3 regions of the Brevibacillus sp. NRS-1366 genome follow, and region 1 is predicted to be linked to each of the others. Evidence: riboswitches for the same ligand, from Rfam matches in the RefSeq annotation. Region 1 holds a riboswitch; each other region holds the start of a gene.
What was found. Region 1 has a riboswitch for S-adenosylmethionine ahead of ACIFQN_RS25875 (methionine ABC transporter ATP-binding protein). Riboswitches for the same ligand answer to the same signal wherever they lie in the genome.

Region 2: another riboswitch for S-adenosylmethionine. It lies ahead of ACIFQN_RS29585 (pyridoxal phosphate-dependent aminotransferase); the one in region 1 lies ahead of ACIFQN_RS25875 (methionine ABC transporter ATP-binding protein).
Region 3: another riboswitch for S-adenosylmethionine. It lies ahead of ACIFQN_RS14755 (2,3-diketo-5-methylthiopentyl-1-phosphate enolase); the one in region 1 lies ahead of ACIFQN_RS25875 (methionine ABC transporter ATP-binding protein).

Annotation. Positions count from the first base shown of each region.
Region 1 is NZ_JBITPN010000040.1:7,250-13,250, forward strand. Features, by position in the region: gene ACIFQN_RS25865 (MFS transporter) at 1-131, opposite strand, end outside; gene ACIFQN_RS25870 (LCP family protein) at 327-1,322, shown strand; SAM riboswitch class I at 1,497-1,613, shown strand; gene ACIFQN_RS25875 (methionine ABC transporter ATP-binding protein) at 1,845-2,858, shown strand; gene ACIFQN_RS25880 (methionine ABC transporter permease) at 2,859-3,527, shown strand; gene ACIFQN_RS25885 (MetQ/NlpA family ABC transporter substrate-binding protein) at 3,582-4,418, shown strand; gene ACIFQN_RS25890 (peptide ABC transporter substrate-binding protein) at 4,606-6,001, shown strand, end outside.
Region 2 is NZ_JBITPN010000051.1:79,478-85,478, forward strand. Features, by position in the region: gene ACIFQN_RS29575 (PLP-dependent aminotransferase family protein) at 1-746, opposite strand, end outside; gene ACIFQN_RS29580 (hypothetical protein) at 954-1,424, opposite strand; gene ACIFQN_RS29585 (pyridoxal phosphate-dependent aminotransferase) at 2,138-3,319, opposite strand; SAM riboswitch class I at 3,419-3,545, opposite strand; gene ACIFQN_RS29590 (MFS transporter) at 3,667-5,076, opposite strand; gene dmpG (4-hydroxy-2-oxovalerate aldolase) at 5,073-6,001, opposite strand, start outside.
Region 3 is NZ_JBITPN010000021.1:105,961-111,961, reverse strand. Features, by position in the region: gene ACIFQN_RS14775 (Ger(x)C family spore germination protein) at 1-687, shown strand, start outside; gene ACIFQN_RS14770 (1,2-dihydroxy-3-keto-5-methylthiopentene dioxygenase) at 749-1,261, opposite strand; gene ACIFQN_RS14765 (methylthioribulose 1-phosphate dehydratase) at 1,276-1,932, opposite strand; gene ACIFQN_RS14760 (2-hydroxy-3-keto-5-methylthiopentenyl-1-phosphate phosphatase) at 1,936-2,604, opposite strand; gene ACIFQN_RS14755 (2,3-diketo-5-methylthiopentyl-1-phosphate enolase) at 2,601-3,815, opposite strand; SAM riboswitch class I at 3,969-4,075, opposite strand; gene ACIFQN_RS14750 (sigma-70 family RNA polymerase sigma factor) at 4,251-4,748, shown strand; gene ACIFQN_RS14745 (anti-sigma factor) at 4,738-5,931, shown strand.

The DNA of each region.
Region 1 (6,001 bases):
AAAACAGTATGTACATAAAGGGTAGTAAGGGGCCACATAAATGCGCTGCCGGAAGAGTTGATGAAGCTGGCAACCAGGAAAAATAGCGCTTCCCGTGGATAACGATTCAGCAGGGAGGCTGGGGAAATCACAATAACTCACCCCTTAAAATAAGTTTGCAAATAGTATAACGAATATTAAAAACATTGTAAATGTATAAGTTTAATAAGTGCCGCTACCCAAATAAAGGCTGCTCCACTTTGTCCAGTTTCGAGTATACTAAACAATGTGGAGAGATGGATGGAGTTCACATCAGATACAAAAGACAATAAGGTGGAGTAGTTTTTATGCGAATATGGAAACGAGTGTTGCTCCTGATGTTAGTTGTGATTGCATCAACAGCAGGATACTACGGATATTCCTTTTATCAATTTGCACAAAACATTCAAGGGCCCAATATCTTTACGCCAGCTTTGCCGGATGGTGGGGCAGCGACAAAAGCGGCTGAAATTCCTCAGTGGGATGGCAAAGAACGGGTCAATATCCTGTTGATGGGGGTAGACCGCCGGGGAATGAAAAATAACGGACTCCCTCGTTCGGACTCTATGATGGTGGTCAGTATTGATCCGGTAACAAAGCGCTATGATCTATTCTCTATTTTGCGGGATACCTATGTGGACATTCCGGGAAATGGCAGTTCACGAATCAATTCAGCGATTGTAGACGGAGGACCTGAGCTGGCGATGAAAACCGTTAGTCAGTTTACAGGTTTGCCTGTTGATCGCTATGTCATTACAGATTTTGAAGGCTTCAAGGCATTGATTGATGCAGTAGGCGGTGTGGAGCTGGATGTGGAGAAAAACATGTACTACCACGATCCAACAGACAAGGGCGTCTACGATATTAATCTCAAAAAAGGGTTGCAGCAGTTAGACGGGAACAAGGCTTTGCAGTACGTTCGTTTTCGTCACGACGCTACTTCAGATTATACGCGCACAGAGCGGCAGCGTAAATTGATGGCTGCTGTAGCGAGTCAGATGAAGAGCGGTACAACTCTGATTCAATTGCCGAACATTCTAAAAGAAATTACACCATATGTACAAACCAACATCGGCTCGATGGATATGCTGAAGCTATCTGCTCTCGGACTGAATTTGAATACACAAGCACCAGGTAACTACCAACTGCCGCCGATGGGCATGTTCCATGAATCCCACAAGGCAGGATCGGTTCTGATCCCAGATGTAGATCAAGTACAATCCTTTATTCAAGAAAAGCTCCAGCCTGCTACTGCAGAGGCCATGCAGCCAATCGAAGAAACGTCTAACAGCACGCCAAATTGAGCGTGCTGTTTTTTTTAGAGTGCCAAACAACCTCCAATCGCTTGATGTCGACCCCTGATGGATTAGAAAAAAGTTTTTACCTACTATTACTATTGACTTACTATTTTCAAAAGCGATATAATCCGACTTGTATCACGAAAATATGTAAACCGAACATAATATACGTGGATATCTTTCTTATCAAGAGAGGCGGAGGGACAGGCCCTATGAAGCCCGGCAACCGGTCTATTTTCGAATAGACGAGAGCGGTGCCAATTCCTACAAGATTGATTGGATCTTGATAGATGAGAAGGGTGGATGCGAACGTATACATGCGTTGCAGCCCCTTTTTCGTTTGATGAAAAAGGGGTCCGTTGTTTTAGTGGATCGTGTTTTTTTAACGCATAGGAAAGTTTAAGTACTTCACAGTGTGAAAGCATCCTTGCTTAAACTTCCCGGAGCGCATAAAAACCTTCCACTAAAACGCGGTCGCTCCTCGTGAGCAGGCATCGATAGTGGTTTTTTTATAGGAGGTGGAATTGTTTGATTCAACTGCGCAATTTGCATAAAAGCTACTTAGTAAACGGTGAAAAAATTCCAGCGTTGCTCGGAATAGACCTCTCTATAGATAAGGGAGAAATATATGGGATTATTGGACATTCCGGTGCAGGAAAAAGTACATTAATCCGTTGCATGAACCTGTTGGAACGACCAACCTCGGGGGAAGTCATCGTTGATGGCGTGGATCTGACCAAACTGGATGACCGCAAACTGCAGGAGCAGCGTCGTCATGTCGGGATGATTTTTCAACACTTCAATCTGCTGTCCTCTGCGACTGTTGGAGAGAATGTTGCGTTTCCTCTCAAGCTGGCGAAACGACCAAAGGCCGAGATCAAACAAAAAGTAGATGATTTGCTGAAGCTGGTAGGGCTGGAAGCTCATCGCGACAAATATCCGGCACAGCTTTCAGGGGGGCAAAAGCAGCGCGTAGGGATTGCCCGCGCCTTGGCGAACGCCCCCAAAGTATTGCTATGCGACGAAGCGACATCCGCGCTTGACCCGCAGACGACCAATTCCATTTTGGCTCTGCTGCTCGACATCAACCGCAAGCTGGGATTGACCATCGTCCTGATTACGCATGAGATGCAGGTCATCCGCTCGATTTGTGACCGCGTAGGGGTAATTGACGGTGGACTGATCGTCGAGGAAGGGAAAGTACTCGAAGTATTCCTCAAACCGAAGCATCCGACTACACAGGAATTTGTGGAGCAGGTGGCAGATTCCAATGAGCTGCGAGAAGCGGTTGCCCATGAGAAAGCCTCAGGCAATCGTACTATTGCTCGCGTCACCTTTTTGGGAGAACAGACGTATAAGCCGATTTTGTTCCAGACGATGCAAGAAACAGGTACCGTATTCAGCATCCTGCAAGGGACGATTTCCCGCATGAAAGATACGCCGTATGGTCAGCTGGTCGTCGAGCTCGAAGGCGATGCCGAGCAGAACAAACAGACGATCGAGAAGCTGCGACAAAGCGGCCTTGAAGTGGAGGTGATATAGATGGAATGGTTGCAAATGAAAAATGTCGACTGGTCTGAGATCGGCATTGGAACCGTAGACACCCTCTCCATGCTTGGCTTTTCTACTTTGTTTACAGTCCTGATTGGTCTGCCGCTGGGTGTGATCCTCTTTCTCACTTCCAGGGGGCAGCTCCTTGCGAACCGCGGTTTTTATATGGTGGCATCTTTTATCGTAAACGTCCTGCGTTCGGTTCCCTTTATCATTTTGATGATTTTATTGATCCCTGTTACCAAAGCAATCGTGGGTACATCACTTGGTGTACTTGGTTCCATCCCGCCGTTGGTCATCGGGGCTGCACCTTTCTTTGCCCGCTTGGTAGAAACGTCTCTGCGTGAAGTAGATCGCGGGGTAACCGAGGCAGCGCAGTCGATGGGTGCGTCCAATTGGCAAATCGTGTGGAACGTGCTTCTGCCGGAGTCTCGTTCTGGTCTGATTGCAGGCATTACCATTACGACGGTAGCGCTCGTGTCCTACACGGCGATGTCAGGCGTAATTGGCGGCGGTGGTTTGGGTGACCTGGCTATTCGCTATGGATACCAGCGTTTCCAGACGGATGTCATGATTGTAACGGTTATTATTTTGCTTGTGTTGGTGCAGATCTTGCAATCGCTGGGAGACCGCCTGGTTCTCAAATACAGCCGCAAGTAAGGTCTTTCCATATATCGTTTTAAACTGGTTTACAAAAAAAGGGGGAAATCTACTGTGAAGAAACTAGTCGTATCTGTACTTACTACTGTATTGGCATTTTCTTTGGCTGCTTGCGGAGGCAAAACAGAAACCGCTCCAGCTACAGACGGCAACGCGCAAGGCGGACAACAAGAAGTGACGCTGAAAATCGGTGCTTCTGCTGTACCGCACGCAGAAATCCTGAAATTCGTTCAGCCTAAGCTGAAAGAACAAGGTGTAAACTTGGAAATCAAAGAATTTACCGATTACGTGCAACCGAATATCCAAGTAAACGAAAAACAACTTGATGGAAACTATTTCCAGCATAAACCTTACCTAGAAGATTTCAATAAAGCTCAAAATATGGATCTGGTGCCAGTGGTAGCGGTGCACGTTGAACCATTTGGCGCTTACTCCAAAAAAATCAAAAGTGCTGACGAGTTAGTTGATGGTGCAACGATTGCTCTGCCAAACGATGACACCAACAACGGCCGTGCACTGGCTCTCCTCGAGAAAAACGGCGTAATCAAGCTGAAAGATGGCGTAGGGATCAGCGGCTCTGTGAAAGATATCGTGGAAAACAAGAAAAACCTGAAATTCAAAGAAGTAGAAGCTGCGATGCTGCCGCGCGTTCTGGACGAAGTAGACTTGGCGCTGATCAACACCAACTATGCACTGGAAGCTAAATTGGTACCTACTAAAGACGCTCTGTTCATCGAAGACAAAGAGTCCCCGTATGCGAACTTCCTGGTAGCGCGTCCTGACAACAAAGATTCCGAAGCGATGCAAAAACTGGCGAAGGAATTGAACTCTCCAGAAGTGAAAAAATTCATTGAAGACACTTACAAAGGCGCGATTATGCCAGCGTTTTAATGTAAAAACAATTGATAGATCAAATAAACCCAATCTGCCGCCTTGGCTGGTTGGGTTTATTTTCCTTTATAATAGAATAAATATTCATAAAATTAAATTAAATCTTAGCAAACCCCATTCTCAAGTCCATTTTTGTCGAGTATATTGTGGTGGCGATAGAAAATATTTGATAAGGGGGAACATTTGAATGAGACAGAAAATTTCTATCATTACCGCGATGATTATTATTTCAGGAAGTATCCTGGCAGCTTGTTCAGGAGGGGGACAGACTACGGCACCGAGCTCAGTTGATTCGGGAGCCAAGGTGGTAGAATCCAAGAAGCCCCAAGTATTCCGGGCAAATCTGACGAGTGAGCCGTCTACAGCTGATCCGGGATTAGCCAAGGATGCGACTTCTGGAACCGTCGTCCGCGCTGCATTTGACGGCCTGACCCGTCTCGACAAGGATTCGAAACCAATGAATTCGGTCGCATCAGATGTAAAGGTGTCGGAAGATAATCGCATTTATACCTTCACACTGAGAGATTCAAAATGGAGCAACGGGGACCCAGTAACCGCCCAAGACTTTGAATTTGCCTGGAAGCGTGTACTCGACCCGGCGCTCGCAGCAGAGTACGCTTATCAATTGTATTACATCAAGAATGCAGAGAATGTCCACAAAGGAAAGGCCAAGGCAGATGAGCTCGGAGTAAAAGCGCTGGACGACAAGACACTCGAGGTCACGCTAGAGAATCCTACGCCCTTCTTTCTGGAGCTGACGGCTTTTTACACGTATTATCCCGTGTCCAAAAAAGCGGTGGAAGCTAATCCAAAATGGGCATTTGAAGCGGCCACGCATGTAGGGAATGGCCCCTTCAAAATGACAGAATGGAAGCACAAGAGCAAAATTGTTCTGGAAAAGAACGAAAATTACTGGGATAAAGATGCGGTCAAACTGGATCGAATTGAATTCGCCATGATCGAGGACGATAGTACGGCTTTGTCCATGTTTGAAAATGATGAGCTGGATTGGGCAGGTCAGCCGCTCGGCGGATTGCCAGTGGATGCGATTCCGGCGATAAAGGAATCAGGGAAGCTGGTCATTCATCCAAAAGCAACCATGTATTGGTACAAAATTAACACGACCAAAGGGCCGCTCGCTAATGCCAAAATTCGCAAAGCACTGGCTTATGCCGTCAATCGTCAAATCATCGTAGACAACATTACGCAGGTAGGACAGGTACCTACGATGGGAATGCTTCCGCAGTCCATGATTGTGAAACCGGAAGGCTACTTCAAGGATAACGATGTCGATACAGCTAAACAGTTACTGGCAGAAGGGATGGCTGAGCTGGGGCTGACGAAGCTGCCTCCAATTACTCTGTCCTACAATACGGCAGATCGACACACGAAAATTGCAGAAGCCTTGCAGGATCAGTGGAAAAAAGGGTTGGGGATTGATGTGAAGCTTGCAAACAAAGAATTCAAAGTTCATTTGCAGGACCTGCACGAGTTGAAATATGAGATTGGTCGTCTCGGCTGGAATGCAGATTTTAATGACCCGATCAATTATTTGGAGATGTTCCGTGACGCGAATACGGGGA
Region 2 (6,001 bases), on a different contig from region 1:
GCCCATCCTGTACGCAAGCCAGGGGCGACGATTTTGGAGAACGTACTGGTGTATACGACACAAGAATTTTCTGGATGTTCATCGAGAGAGAAGATCGAACGATACGGTGCTTCCCCATCAAACTGAATTTCTCCATATGGATCATCTTCCAGAATCAAGATGTTGTTTTCCTTACATTGACGCAAGAGGCCGAGACGGCGCTCCATACTCCATACCTTTCCTGTCGGATTTGCAAAGGTAGGAATGACGTAAGCCATTTTCGGGCGATACCGGGCAATTTTCTTTGCCAAATCGTCCAGATCCATTCCTTCAGCATCACCATCCACCGGAATGGCGCGAATCCCACGAAATTGGAACAATTGGACCGCAGCCAGATACGTAGGATTTTCTACCAGCACGACGTCGCCTTCATCCAAATAGACACGGCAGAGCAAGTCGACGGCCTGCTGGGAGCCGGTAGTCAGCAGCATATTCTCCACGCCAACATTCATGTGCTTCTGCTTCATTCGAGATGCAACCCACTCACGAAGCGGTAGATACCCATCAGTCAAACCATATTGTAGGGCTTTTGCCCCTTGATCAAATGCACGGTTGAAAGCTTCACGCATTTCAGCGATTGGAAAAGAATCCTCAGCCGGCAATCCTCCAGCGAGCGAGAGCACTTGATTGCCTTGGGTCAGCTTCAAGATTTCCCGGACAGCCGAGGAGGATAGTGCTTCTACCGATTTTGAAAATGAGTACTCCATATTCCGTTCCCCCTTGATTTTGCTTATACCTGTTTTATCACTGTCGATAAACATTGTCCAATCCCTGCTGGCTATGGGGAAATAGGTTTTGACTATGTCGAGCGATTGTTCGTTCGTCTCTGATAGATCGCTCGCCTACTCTGAACAACTACGCAAAAAACCCCCTCTCCACGATGGGAAGGGGGTGTATGTATCTACTGGGTGAAGCTACGCGATACGGAATACGCGCGCTTTTTCTTCTTGTGGCAGGAAGGAGAGATCTACGTGTTTTTTTGCTTCCTCTACGCCGATGTCCTCGGCCAACAGCAATGCTTCTTCCTGGAATGTAGGTGTACAGCTTCCTTCGTTTAATTCACAAAGGCGCTTTAGTCGCTTCAGACGATCTGCTGTTTTTTCTGCTCGCATACAGTCGTTGCTGAGCTCACATACATTTACATGACGTGCATCGGCAACCATGCTCACATCGTTTACGTGAACAATCAGTCGCTTCCCTTCCTCAGTCACAAAACCAATCGAGCAAAAATGCGCACCTGACATTTCCAAGCGAGTGAGGACGGCATTTGTAAAAACTTCACCCGTACGCAGACGAACCTGGCCTGCTTCAATGGCTCCGCCTACCTTACGCTCGTTGGCGATCACCGTATACATATCCGTGTAACCGTTAATCTGATAGCGCATGTTACCCTCCTGCTTTTCATGAATGACGAGTCAACGTTGAGACTAATTATCATTAACAACACCATCGTATAATGAAAATCATTATCTGTCAATAATGAGAATGATTTTTAATGAGAATGATTAGAAAAACGCGGGAAGTGCGTCCACGTCCTTTGGCTACGTGGTCAGTGAGGCTATTGTGGAGGAGAGGAAAAGGGAGAAAATGCTCCAGCTTCCCCAGTCCCTTGCTGAGGGGTCATCCCTGCACGGTTCCATGAAAAAAGCGAAACCGCGTCCAAAGTAGCCGATTCATGACCCTTCTCAAAGGTGGACGCTTAAGACCGTGTTTCCCTTTTTTCATTCCACCTCGGCTGGGCCCCAAAGAGCTTCGCTTTTTTCTCCCTTTTCCTCGGCCAGCCTTGAGTCTTCCCTACTTCCTTCTTCTGGGCTTTCCATTGGGGTTCTTTGAGAAACTTTCAACATAAAACGTTGGTCAAATGAACAAAAAACGGAGCGGACAGTCTACACTTCCTTGTAGGACAGAGACCAGGCCCCGCCGGACGCAAGCGATAGCTTGTGTTCGGCGGGTGGAGACCGGAGCGCTGAATGGAAATAGGCTTCTCCCACTACAGCCCCTTTCCAGACACTCTTAGGAGGGCTATAAATTCCTATCTGTACCAAAAAGACCACAGCTGCTGTTTACCAGCATATGTGGTCTGATCCATTGGAAACACCTATTTTCCTTTGTTGAACAAGCCCAATTCCTCGATTCGCTTCACGGCCTCTGCCAATCGCTGCTCATCGGATAAGAGTGCTGCCCGGACGTAGCCTTCTCCTGTCGGACCAAAGCCATTACCGGGCGCTACAACTACATGCGCTTTTTCCAGTAACAAATCTGAAAACTCGACCGAAGAAAAACCACTTGGAATAGGAAGCCATGCGAAAAACGAACCTTGCGATGGCTGTGCTTGCCAGCCAATGCGGTGTAAATTCGAGTACAAGGCATTGCGGCGACCTTCGTATACAGCAACCAGGTCACGGACGCACTGCTGAGAGCCTGTCATCGCACGAGCCGCAGCCATCTGGACCGCCCCGAACAGACTGACGAAATAGTGGTCTTGAATCAGATTAATCAGACGAACCAACTCACGATTGCCAACCATTGCACCTACACGCCAGCCGGCCATGTTATACGTTTTAGACAGGGTGTAAAATTCCACGCCTACTTCCTTTGCACCTGGCACTTGCATAAAGCTGACAGGTTTTTGTCCGTCGTAGCTAATCGCGCCATAAGCGAAGTCATGGCAAACCACGATCTCATTTTTACGGGCAAAACGAACCGTCTCTTCATAAAATTCAAACGGTGCATTGACCGCAGTCGGGTTGTTCGGGTAGTTCAAGAACATCAGCTTGGCCCGCTCCAAATCCGCCTGGGAGATTTGGCTGTAATCCGGGAGAAACTGATTTTCCGACTTGAGTGGCATCATCACCATCCGACCGTCTACAACCGCTACGCCTGACCAGTAATCAGGATAGCCTGGATCTGGAACCAAGGCTACGTCCCCTTTGTTCATCAGCACCTGGCAAATTTCCACGAGACCGGTTTTGCTGCCAAACAGAATAGCCACTTCTTCTTCGGGATCGAGATCTACATCGAATTCTTGTTTGTACCAGTGTGCCACTGCCTGCTTTAGTTCCAGTCGTCCTGAAAAAGGCGGGTATTTGTGATGAAGAGGCTGCGCCGCTTGGGCTTGTAATTCTTCGATAATATGCTGTGGTGTGGGCAAATCAGGGTTGCCTTGGCCCAGATTGATCACATCATGACCTGCCGCGATCACTTTGTTTACTTTTGCCACCAGTGTAGCGAAAAACTGGGTCGGTAACCGATCAATCATGTCGGAGGGGTGAATGCGCATCTTTCTTCATTTCCTTTCTGTCGGGTCCTGCTTTTTTATCAATGTACTGCAAAAACCCCTCTTTCTTTACAGAAAAAGGGGTAGATCAGCTTCGTCACGTCCTTATCTGCCAGGAATGTATCCTGCTGGAATTGGCACAGCATCTGTATCCACCAGGCATAACTGTATGGATCAGATCCGCTGCCGGGTTTCATAGGGCCAGTCCCTCCACCTCTCTACATAAGTAAAGCACACGGAATATAATGTTTTTTAGCAATTTTATCTTACTTGAGAGGGGTTTGCGTGTCAAGTTGCGCGGATATCATTTGGCAAAAAATGGGTTGCATCCTTCAAATGATCGGAATTTATTAAGTAAGTTTCCTGGAACAACCAACGATCAGGAGCCCGGCGCTTATACCTGCCGTCACGACGGCAATAAAATGCAAACCTGAAGTCGTCACCGTGCCGTCGAAAATAAGCCCGAGCAAACTGATGGAAAAAATGGTGCCTATTGAACGGAACGTCTGAAACAAGCCAGAAGCGACGCCCGTTTCCTCCGCTTTCGTATGGCTGTACAGTGCCGTGAAAAGCCCCATGTTGTACATTCCATTGGGAATCCCAATGACTGCTACAACGAGCAGAATGATCGCAACAGGCGTATTTGGTCCAATCGCAAGCAGGAGGAGCGTACCGATCACGAGCACAATACCGCCGATAATGATGGGCTGTCGGTAACTTGAACTGCGAATCATTCGGACAGCGAGAGGCGTCGTCAATACGCCGATCCCCGCGAAAGGAAGCATTAATAATCCGGCCGTCTGCGCTTCATATCCTCTAACTTGACCTAGCCACATGGGCAAACCGAAGAAGAGCGAATAGAAGACGAAGTTCATGCCGGCATACTGAACAAATACGGAAGCAAGCCGAATATTCGAGGTTAGCATTCTTATGTCCAGAAACGGCTTGTCTGTGCGCAGCTCCCGCAGAATCAGGAAAGCCGCAGCGATCAGAACGACGATCAGCAACCACCACTGCGTTCCTTTGCCCAGCGAGAAAAGGAAAAAAATCAAGCTTGTGAACATGGCGCTGAACAAGATAATTCCAGGCAAATCCAGCAAGTGAAATACGCTTCCACGTTCTGCTGAGGATGGATTCTTCCTGTCCGCGGGAATCCATCTGAAAGCCAGAATGAGCACGACTAGCGCAATCGGTATGTTAATCCAGAAGATAGACTGCCATCCCGCATTCGTAACGAGCAGGCCGCCCAGCGTAGGTCCGAATGCAGCCATTACGTTTGCCGTGATGGACAGTAACCCAAGCGCCGAAGCCGAGCTTTTGCCGTCATCGCCGTCTACCGTCCCGGAAATGGAGCGAATGATCGACAGACCTGCCGGAAAAGCACTTGTGGTTCCAAATGCTTGCAAGACCCTTAAGACCAGCAGCCAACCGAATGACGGCGCCCAAATGGAGAGGAGGCTGCTGGCGATAACCAGAGTCATTCCGATACAGAACACGCGGCGAGGTCCGAATAGGTCCGCAATCTTGCCCATCAGCGGCTGGCCTACCGTCGCCGCCAAGTAGAAGCTCGAAATCAGCCAGGTTACAGTTGTTATGCCAATTCCGAAATCGGACCCGATTTCCAGCAGCGCGACGGCGATCATGGATGAATTCAGCGGGTTGAGCAGAACACCGAGCGCAACGACCCACGTAATCCGTTTCATCAATTGCTGCCGGTCTGACCCATTCGCAAAAGCCGTCATGCCGCTTGCAGATGTCATCGCTTATTCGCCATTTCTGCCGCAACATCCACGATCATATCTTCTTGTCCACCGACTACTTTTCGTTTCCCGAGTTGAATAAGGATGTCGCGGGAGTCCACGCCAAATTGTTGGGCGGCCCGCTTGGAATGTAGCAGAAAACTGGAATAGACACCGGCATACCCTAATGCCAAGCTATCCCTATTGATTTCCTGAGGAGCCTGAAGAATAGGAGCGACTACATCTTCTGCCAAATCCATCATTTTATAGAGGTCGATCCCTGTCGAAATGCCTAGTCGATCAAGTACTGCAACCAGAACCTCGGTTTGCGTATTTCCGGCACCCGCGCCCAAGCAACGAACGCTTCCATCAATACGGGTAGCCCCCTGCTCTATCGCAACCAACGTATTGGCCATAGCCAAAGACAAATTATTATGACCATGAAAACCAATGTTAACACCCAAATGATTCCGCAATGCGCGAATCCGTTCTTCAACTTGATGCGGCAGTAATGCTCCTGCCGAGTCAACCATATAGACCGTATCCGCCCCATAGCTCTCCATCAGCTTCGCCTGTTCGATTAGTTTGTCAACTGGAACCATGTGGGACATCATTAAGAATCCAACGGTCTCCATTCCCAGATCTTTGGCCGATGAAAGATGTTGGGCCGATACGTCGGCCTCTGTTACATGAGTCGCGATTCGTGCCATTTTCGCCCCTAAGCCGGCCGCTTCCTTTAATTCTTTTACCGTGCCAATACCCGGTAGCAGGAGCACAGCGACCTTTGCTTGGGTGCAGTTGGCTACTGCGGTCTCAATTAATTCCATTTCATTTGTTCTGGATAACCCGTATTGCAAAGACGAACCTGCGAGGCCATCACCATGAGAAACCTCAATATAAGGAACATTCGCTTCGTTCAGCGCTTTCGTAACTCTTTTTACTTGAT
Region 3 (6,001 bases), on a different contig from region 1:
CCTCGTCTGGCTTTGCATCTAACCAAACTGATTGATACAGCTAACTCCAGAAATCTTACCGTCAGAACAAGAGCACAGGAGCTGCACCGGCAAATGTTTGAAAAAGGGATGACCCCCTCAGTGACGGAGTTGAAAAAGGACAAGGCGGCCATGATCGTAGGGACGGCACTACTATCTAAAAACGGAACTTACAAAACGCTGATTGATGCGAAGGAAAGCATCCTCTTGCAAATGCTGCTCTATGAAAAGAGGGGGGAAATTTTGCTCACGATTCCTGTAAATTTGAAGGAAGACAGCTCCCAAAAAATTGTGAAGGACAAGGTTAGTTATCATGTGAAGGGTGTATCCAGAAAGGTGAAGACCGAATACAAAAACGGCAGGTTTCATTTTGACGTTCATCTAAAGCTGAGAATTGCCATTTCCGAGAGATTGTTTCCGTTCAACATGGAAAAGGACCATAAAAAACTGGAGAAATTGATCGAACAAGAATTGCACAAGGAATACACCCAATTAATAAAGAAATGCCAAAAGGTGAATACCGATCCGTTTGGCTTTGGGCTGTATGCGCGTGCTTATGCGTACAAAGAGTGGAAGAAGGTAGAGGATGATTGGCCAAAAGCATTTGCCAATGCCGATGTTCGTGTCATTCCTGATGTGTCTATTAAAGGAAATGGTGTAGTGAAATAAGAAAAGGAAACAATCAAAAAAGAAACCCTGGTACACCAACAAGCACCAGGGTTCTTCCTCATTAATAGATGGCTTCCCAGCCTGCTGGTGTAACAAACAGGCGGATCGCTTTGATTTTGCGGTCGTCCATCAAGGTGAAGTAATGACGGTAGTTAGGTGGTACAGAGATCAGATCGCCAGGCGATAGCTCAACGTCGAAATAACGGTCGTTTTGGCCTTTGATCGCAAAAATGCCATGGCCATCTACGCAGAAGCGGCACTCGTCATCTGTATGATGGTGCTCACCTTTGAATTTCACCAAAAGCTCATCCAAATTCGGGACTTTGTCGGACAGGACGATAATATCCGCTGTCAAGTAGCCACGGCGCTTGCTGATATCGTCGATTTCAGGTTTGAAAGCGTCCAGAATCTCTTGTTTTTCTTCTTCACTCGGGCTGTAGTTGTCGCGGTGTTTTGGGTCCAGACGATCGACTCCCCAGTTTTCATAGATGATCCCTTGGGAATTCAGAAAGGCAACTACTTCTTCTGCAGAGCTAATGTACTCGTTGTTGTCGTGAAAACGTATTTGTGCCATCGTTTCATTCCTCCTCAATTAGTAGGTGTAGTGGACACGGCAGCTTGGCGCAGTTGCAGCCAGCGGGCGTGATACTCAAACAGGAATTCAAATGCTTCCAGGTGACGCTTGGCCTCGAAGTTGTTGCCGCCCCAGGCATAAATCCCGTGATTGCGGATGAGGACACCAGGGACTTCCGGGGTGATCACTTTTTCGATTGCGGCAGCAAGAGTGGGAATATCGGCAAAGTTCTCAACAATCGGGACCGTGATACGTGCGTTTTCTTCCCAGATTCCCAGGCCCTTGATCAGCTCCTGCCCCGAAATGGAGAAGGCGCGTTGTCCAAAGTACAGTTCAGAGATGAGGTTATTCCACACCGTATGAACATGGAAGCAGGCACCTGCCTGCGGGAATTTTTTGTAGACCACGGCGTGGATCAATGTTTCCGCCGATGGTTTGAGTGAAGTCGGGTCCACCGGGCGGGAGTCTTTGTCCACAACCAGATAATCTTCTGGGGAAAGCTTTGTTTTATCCTTGCCGCTTGCTGTCACCGCGAATTGCAGCGGTTCACTCTCTATTTTAATCGAAAGATTGCCACTGGTGCCGGGGAACCAGTCCCGCCCCGCAAATGTCAGCTTGGCGTCATCGAGACGGCGAAATGCGTCCATACGTTGCTCTAGTGTTGCTGTCATGGATCAGACGACCTCCTGTTTCAATACTTGCAAAATGGCAATCACGTCGTGGAACGTGGCGAATGTTTGATGAGGCAATTGCAGCTCCTCCGATTTTTGGGCGAGGAAGGAGCGGGCGATGACGAAATCAGCAATCTTTGCTCCAGCCAAATCGGTGATGGAATCGCCAATGACAACGCGATAATGGCTAGCAGGATCGTAGCGGCGGATGATAGTTGTCTTGCACATTCCACATCCGTTCGTGCAGTGATCGTCGCAAGAGTGCGGCCATGTAATGGTGATTCGTTCACCTGAGAAATCACTGCCATTGCAGTAGATCGGCACACCGGATAGATCAAACGGGGAGAGGATGGGCTCCACGAAAAAGTCGATCCCTCCGCTCGTGATCAAAAGCTCGATGCCTTCCTTGCGGCAAAAGCTGACGAATTCGGGGAAGCCAGGACGAATCGTGGCTTCGTTCACGATATAGTCTACAATCTCTTGGCGGAGCGAGGAGGGGAGCAGTTGAAACAGTTTTCCAACGCCCTCCTGCACGCTTATTTTTTGGGAAAGGATCTGCTCAGTCAACGCTTCCCATTCTGGCGGAGCAAACTTGCGGACGATTGCAACGATGTTGTCTTTTTCGGTAATGGTTCCGTCAAAATCACAGAACAAGACTAGTTTTTTGCTCACTGTCCGCCACCCCATTTTTCCAGAGCGATGGCAAGCTCCGGTGATTCGGACGCGGCGTCCTTCAGGGTGCGTCCGGCTGTGACTGCTCGAATTGCAGCGACGAATGCTTTAGCTCCCGCCGTAGCTCCTCCTGGATGACCGTGGATGCCACCGCCTGCATTGACGATTTGATCGAGTCCGAAGTCGTCAAACAACTGTGGAACCAGTCCGGGATGGATACCAGCAGATGGAACCGGGAAAGAACGTCTTATTCCACCCAGGGGCGCCGTAAGATTTTTGGCGAGCTGCAGGGCTTCCGATTTGTCTAAGGCGACGTTGCCGTATGGAGATGGGAACAGGACCAGGTCTGCCCCGGCAATCCGCATCAGTGTACCGAGCAGAAGCGGGGTTGCGATCCCGTAATCAGGCGAAGGATAATAGGCGCCAGCTAATGCCGGGTGGGCCATGATAGGCACGTGGACATCCGGATCTTGTGCCAGTCGGTGCAGAGCATCGAAGCCAAAGGCCAGTACGTTGAACAGCAAACAATCAGCGCCAGCGTCTACTGCACGCTTTGCTTTTTCATTCAGTTCATTCACCGGGCCGGTCAGATTGGCTGCGTAAAGAACCGGTTTGCCCGTTTCGGCTTCTGTTTCCAGAGCGATTTCTTTGAATGCTTTGATCCGATCCAAAAAGGGAGCGCGGTCATCTGCAAAGAAAATTTCGTCATCTTTGACCAGATCAACACCGCCCAATGCCTGTGCCCGGAATTGGGTTTTCAGATCATCGAAGGGAAGACCGAGGCATGACTTGAAGATGCTCATCAGCAGCGGACGATTCTGTGCGCCGAGGCGATTTCGCAGCCCATCGATCCCGTATTTGGGTCCGGGAAAAGCGGCGAGAAACGAATCAGGAAAGACTACGTCAACTAGCTTTATCTTGCCGTCCATGGATAGTTTGCCGAAGATGCCCGTCAAGAGAGACGGAATGTCAGCTGTAAAATTGCGAGTGGGGTAGCTGACGGTAATCAGACCGCGTGTTTCCCCGTTCTCCAGTGTTTCCAGCGGGGTGGCACTCACAGCTTCACCCAGGTATGGCTGCAGCTCTGCTTGTTTTGCGGCAGGCAAGTCAGTCCAGGAACCGACAGTCATTCCTACGGCAATCGCTGCTGCTTTCTTATTCAGATCCTTGGCTTGTGTTAGATAGGTTACGAGGATACGTTGCTCACTCATGCCAGGGCTAATCCTCCTTTTCAATGTGTGCGAAAATGCAAAATAGCCTCCCCGTTGAGCAGGGAGGCGGTTGTCGACTATAAAAGAGTCTTCGTCTCCTCTCATCTCTCGGGTCAGTAGTCGAGACGCGCAGAAGTGATTCTCCTGTCTCGACTCTTATCCGTTGGAATTAGCACCGTTTCGCTATCTAGACAAATAGTAGAATAGCGCCGGTTGCCGGGCATCATAGGGCCAGTCCCTCAGCCAGCTCGCGATAAGAGTTATGTGGTTCACACGATTCATGTGCGATACCCTCATGATATGACGTTCTGAGACGGGAGTCAAATTGTTTTTCCGTCGGGTGTGCTCGCCTGCGCAAGGAAATTTGACGAGAGCTGAAACTTTTTTTCGCCATTCGCGTGGTAATGGATGAAAGGGTGTGGAAGTGTTGGGAAAGTGAGCTTGGAGGACGTGTACAAACTGCACGTAAACGATATCTACCGCTATCTTTTCCGGCTGACACGGGATGCGAGGCAGGCAGAAGACCTGACGCAGGAGACGTTTTTCCGCGCCTTTTTGTCTCTCGATGATTACCGCGGGGAAAAAGTCAGACCATGGCTATTCAAGGTTGCCTATCACGCTTTTGTGGATTGGCATCGCAAACAGATGAGGCGACCTTTGCAGTTGGTAGAGCATCTGGCGGAAAGAGAAGATCATCTGGTGGATGACCCTGCCGAAACAGTCGTGAACAAGGAAATGTGGGAATGGGCGAATGAGCTCCTTTTGCAGCTTCCGGAAAAGCAGAAACAGGTGATCCTGCTCGCTGCGATGCCATTTTCCTATGCAGAAATCGCGGAAATATTGGAAATAGACTTGGCTGACGTGAAGCGCTCCTTGTTTCGAGGGCGACAAAAGATGCGAAAGATGTGGAGGGATGGAGTAGATGACGAATAAGGACGATGACATTCGGGAGCAAAAGCTGCTCAGATACCTTCGTGGAGAGATGACAGACGGGGAAGAAAAGCGACTGGGGGAAGAAGTAATCAGAGATGAAGATTATGCCCAAAGGCTGGAGCGGCTTCTTTTGGGGGAAGAGCAAGGACAGGACTCTGGCAAACAAGAGCTTGCGGCACTCACGGAAGAAAAGCAGCGAGCCATCATTCGCCGGGGAAAATGGAAGATGCGTCTGTCCAATTCTGCATTCACGATGGGGCTTACGTTCATCGCCGGTGTTTTGCTTTTTGTGGTGAACGGCTGGTTCGGTTCACTCATGCATGACGATTTGTTCCGGGTCGCCAAGGACATGGTCAACTTCACACAGCCGGGTGTCACTGTAGGTAGCAGCGGCTCGCAGGTCGGTTTATTTTACGGAAAGATCACCATGGAATTGCGCGAACAGGTAGGGAGTGAGGTCAGCAATGCCGGAATTTTTGAGAGCACCAACATCTTGTGGAAAAGCAGTGCCAGTCCCCAATGGACAAACGGGGTCAGGGAGCAAAAGCTCTTTTTCCGCTACCCGACAGGGGAAAAGATGACTCTGGATGAGACGGAGCATTTGCGGACGCCTGCCTGGACGACCATGCAAAAGCTGCCGGAAGGTACGGTGTCACAGTTGGCGGTTTCCTTTGACCATTTTCTGACCTACGAAGAGTACTATCAACTCATTTCTCGCTATGTCAGCTACGACACACATGATACGGTCTGGTTCGCTGTCGATACGGGGCAGGAAGTAACAAAAAGAGATGCTGATGAAGGAAATCGTCTGCTTGGAGCAGGCGACGTCTGGGGATTTGCGGAGCGCGAGCTAAACTACGGAAATGCCCCCATTCAAGTAAATGGCGAAGGGGACCGACGTGCAGCGGCTTATCTGAACGAAATGAAGTATCTCACTGAACAGGAGCGGCTGACCAATGACATTGGATTTAGCCTTGTTTCCAGGGGCAAGCCCCACATTGACAAGCGGTACCAGTACATGCAGGAAAAAGGAGTCCGCATTTACGGTGCAGTCCTGACGGGACCGACGAAGGAGCTGCTCAAGCTGCAACAAGAAAAGTCCATTACAGCAGCCTTTCTAGGCAAAGTGGACTGGTGGAATTGGGACCGTCCCGCTGCCTCTGGGTCAATGTACAGTTGGTAACAAAAATGGATGCAGGCAACCGAAAAAGGGTGTTGACAGCAGGGAAACGTGGCTGTATGATTCAAACTAA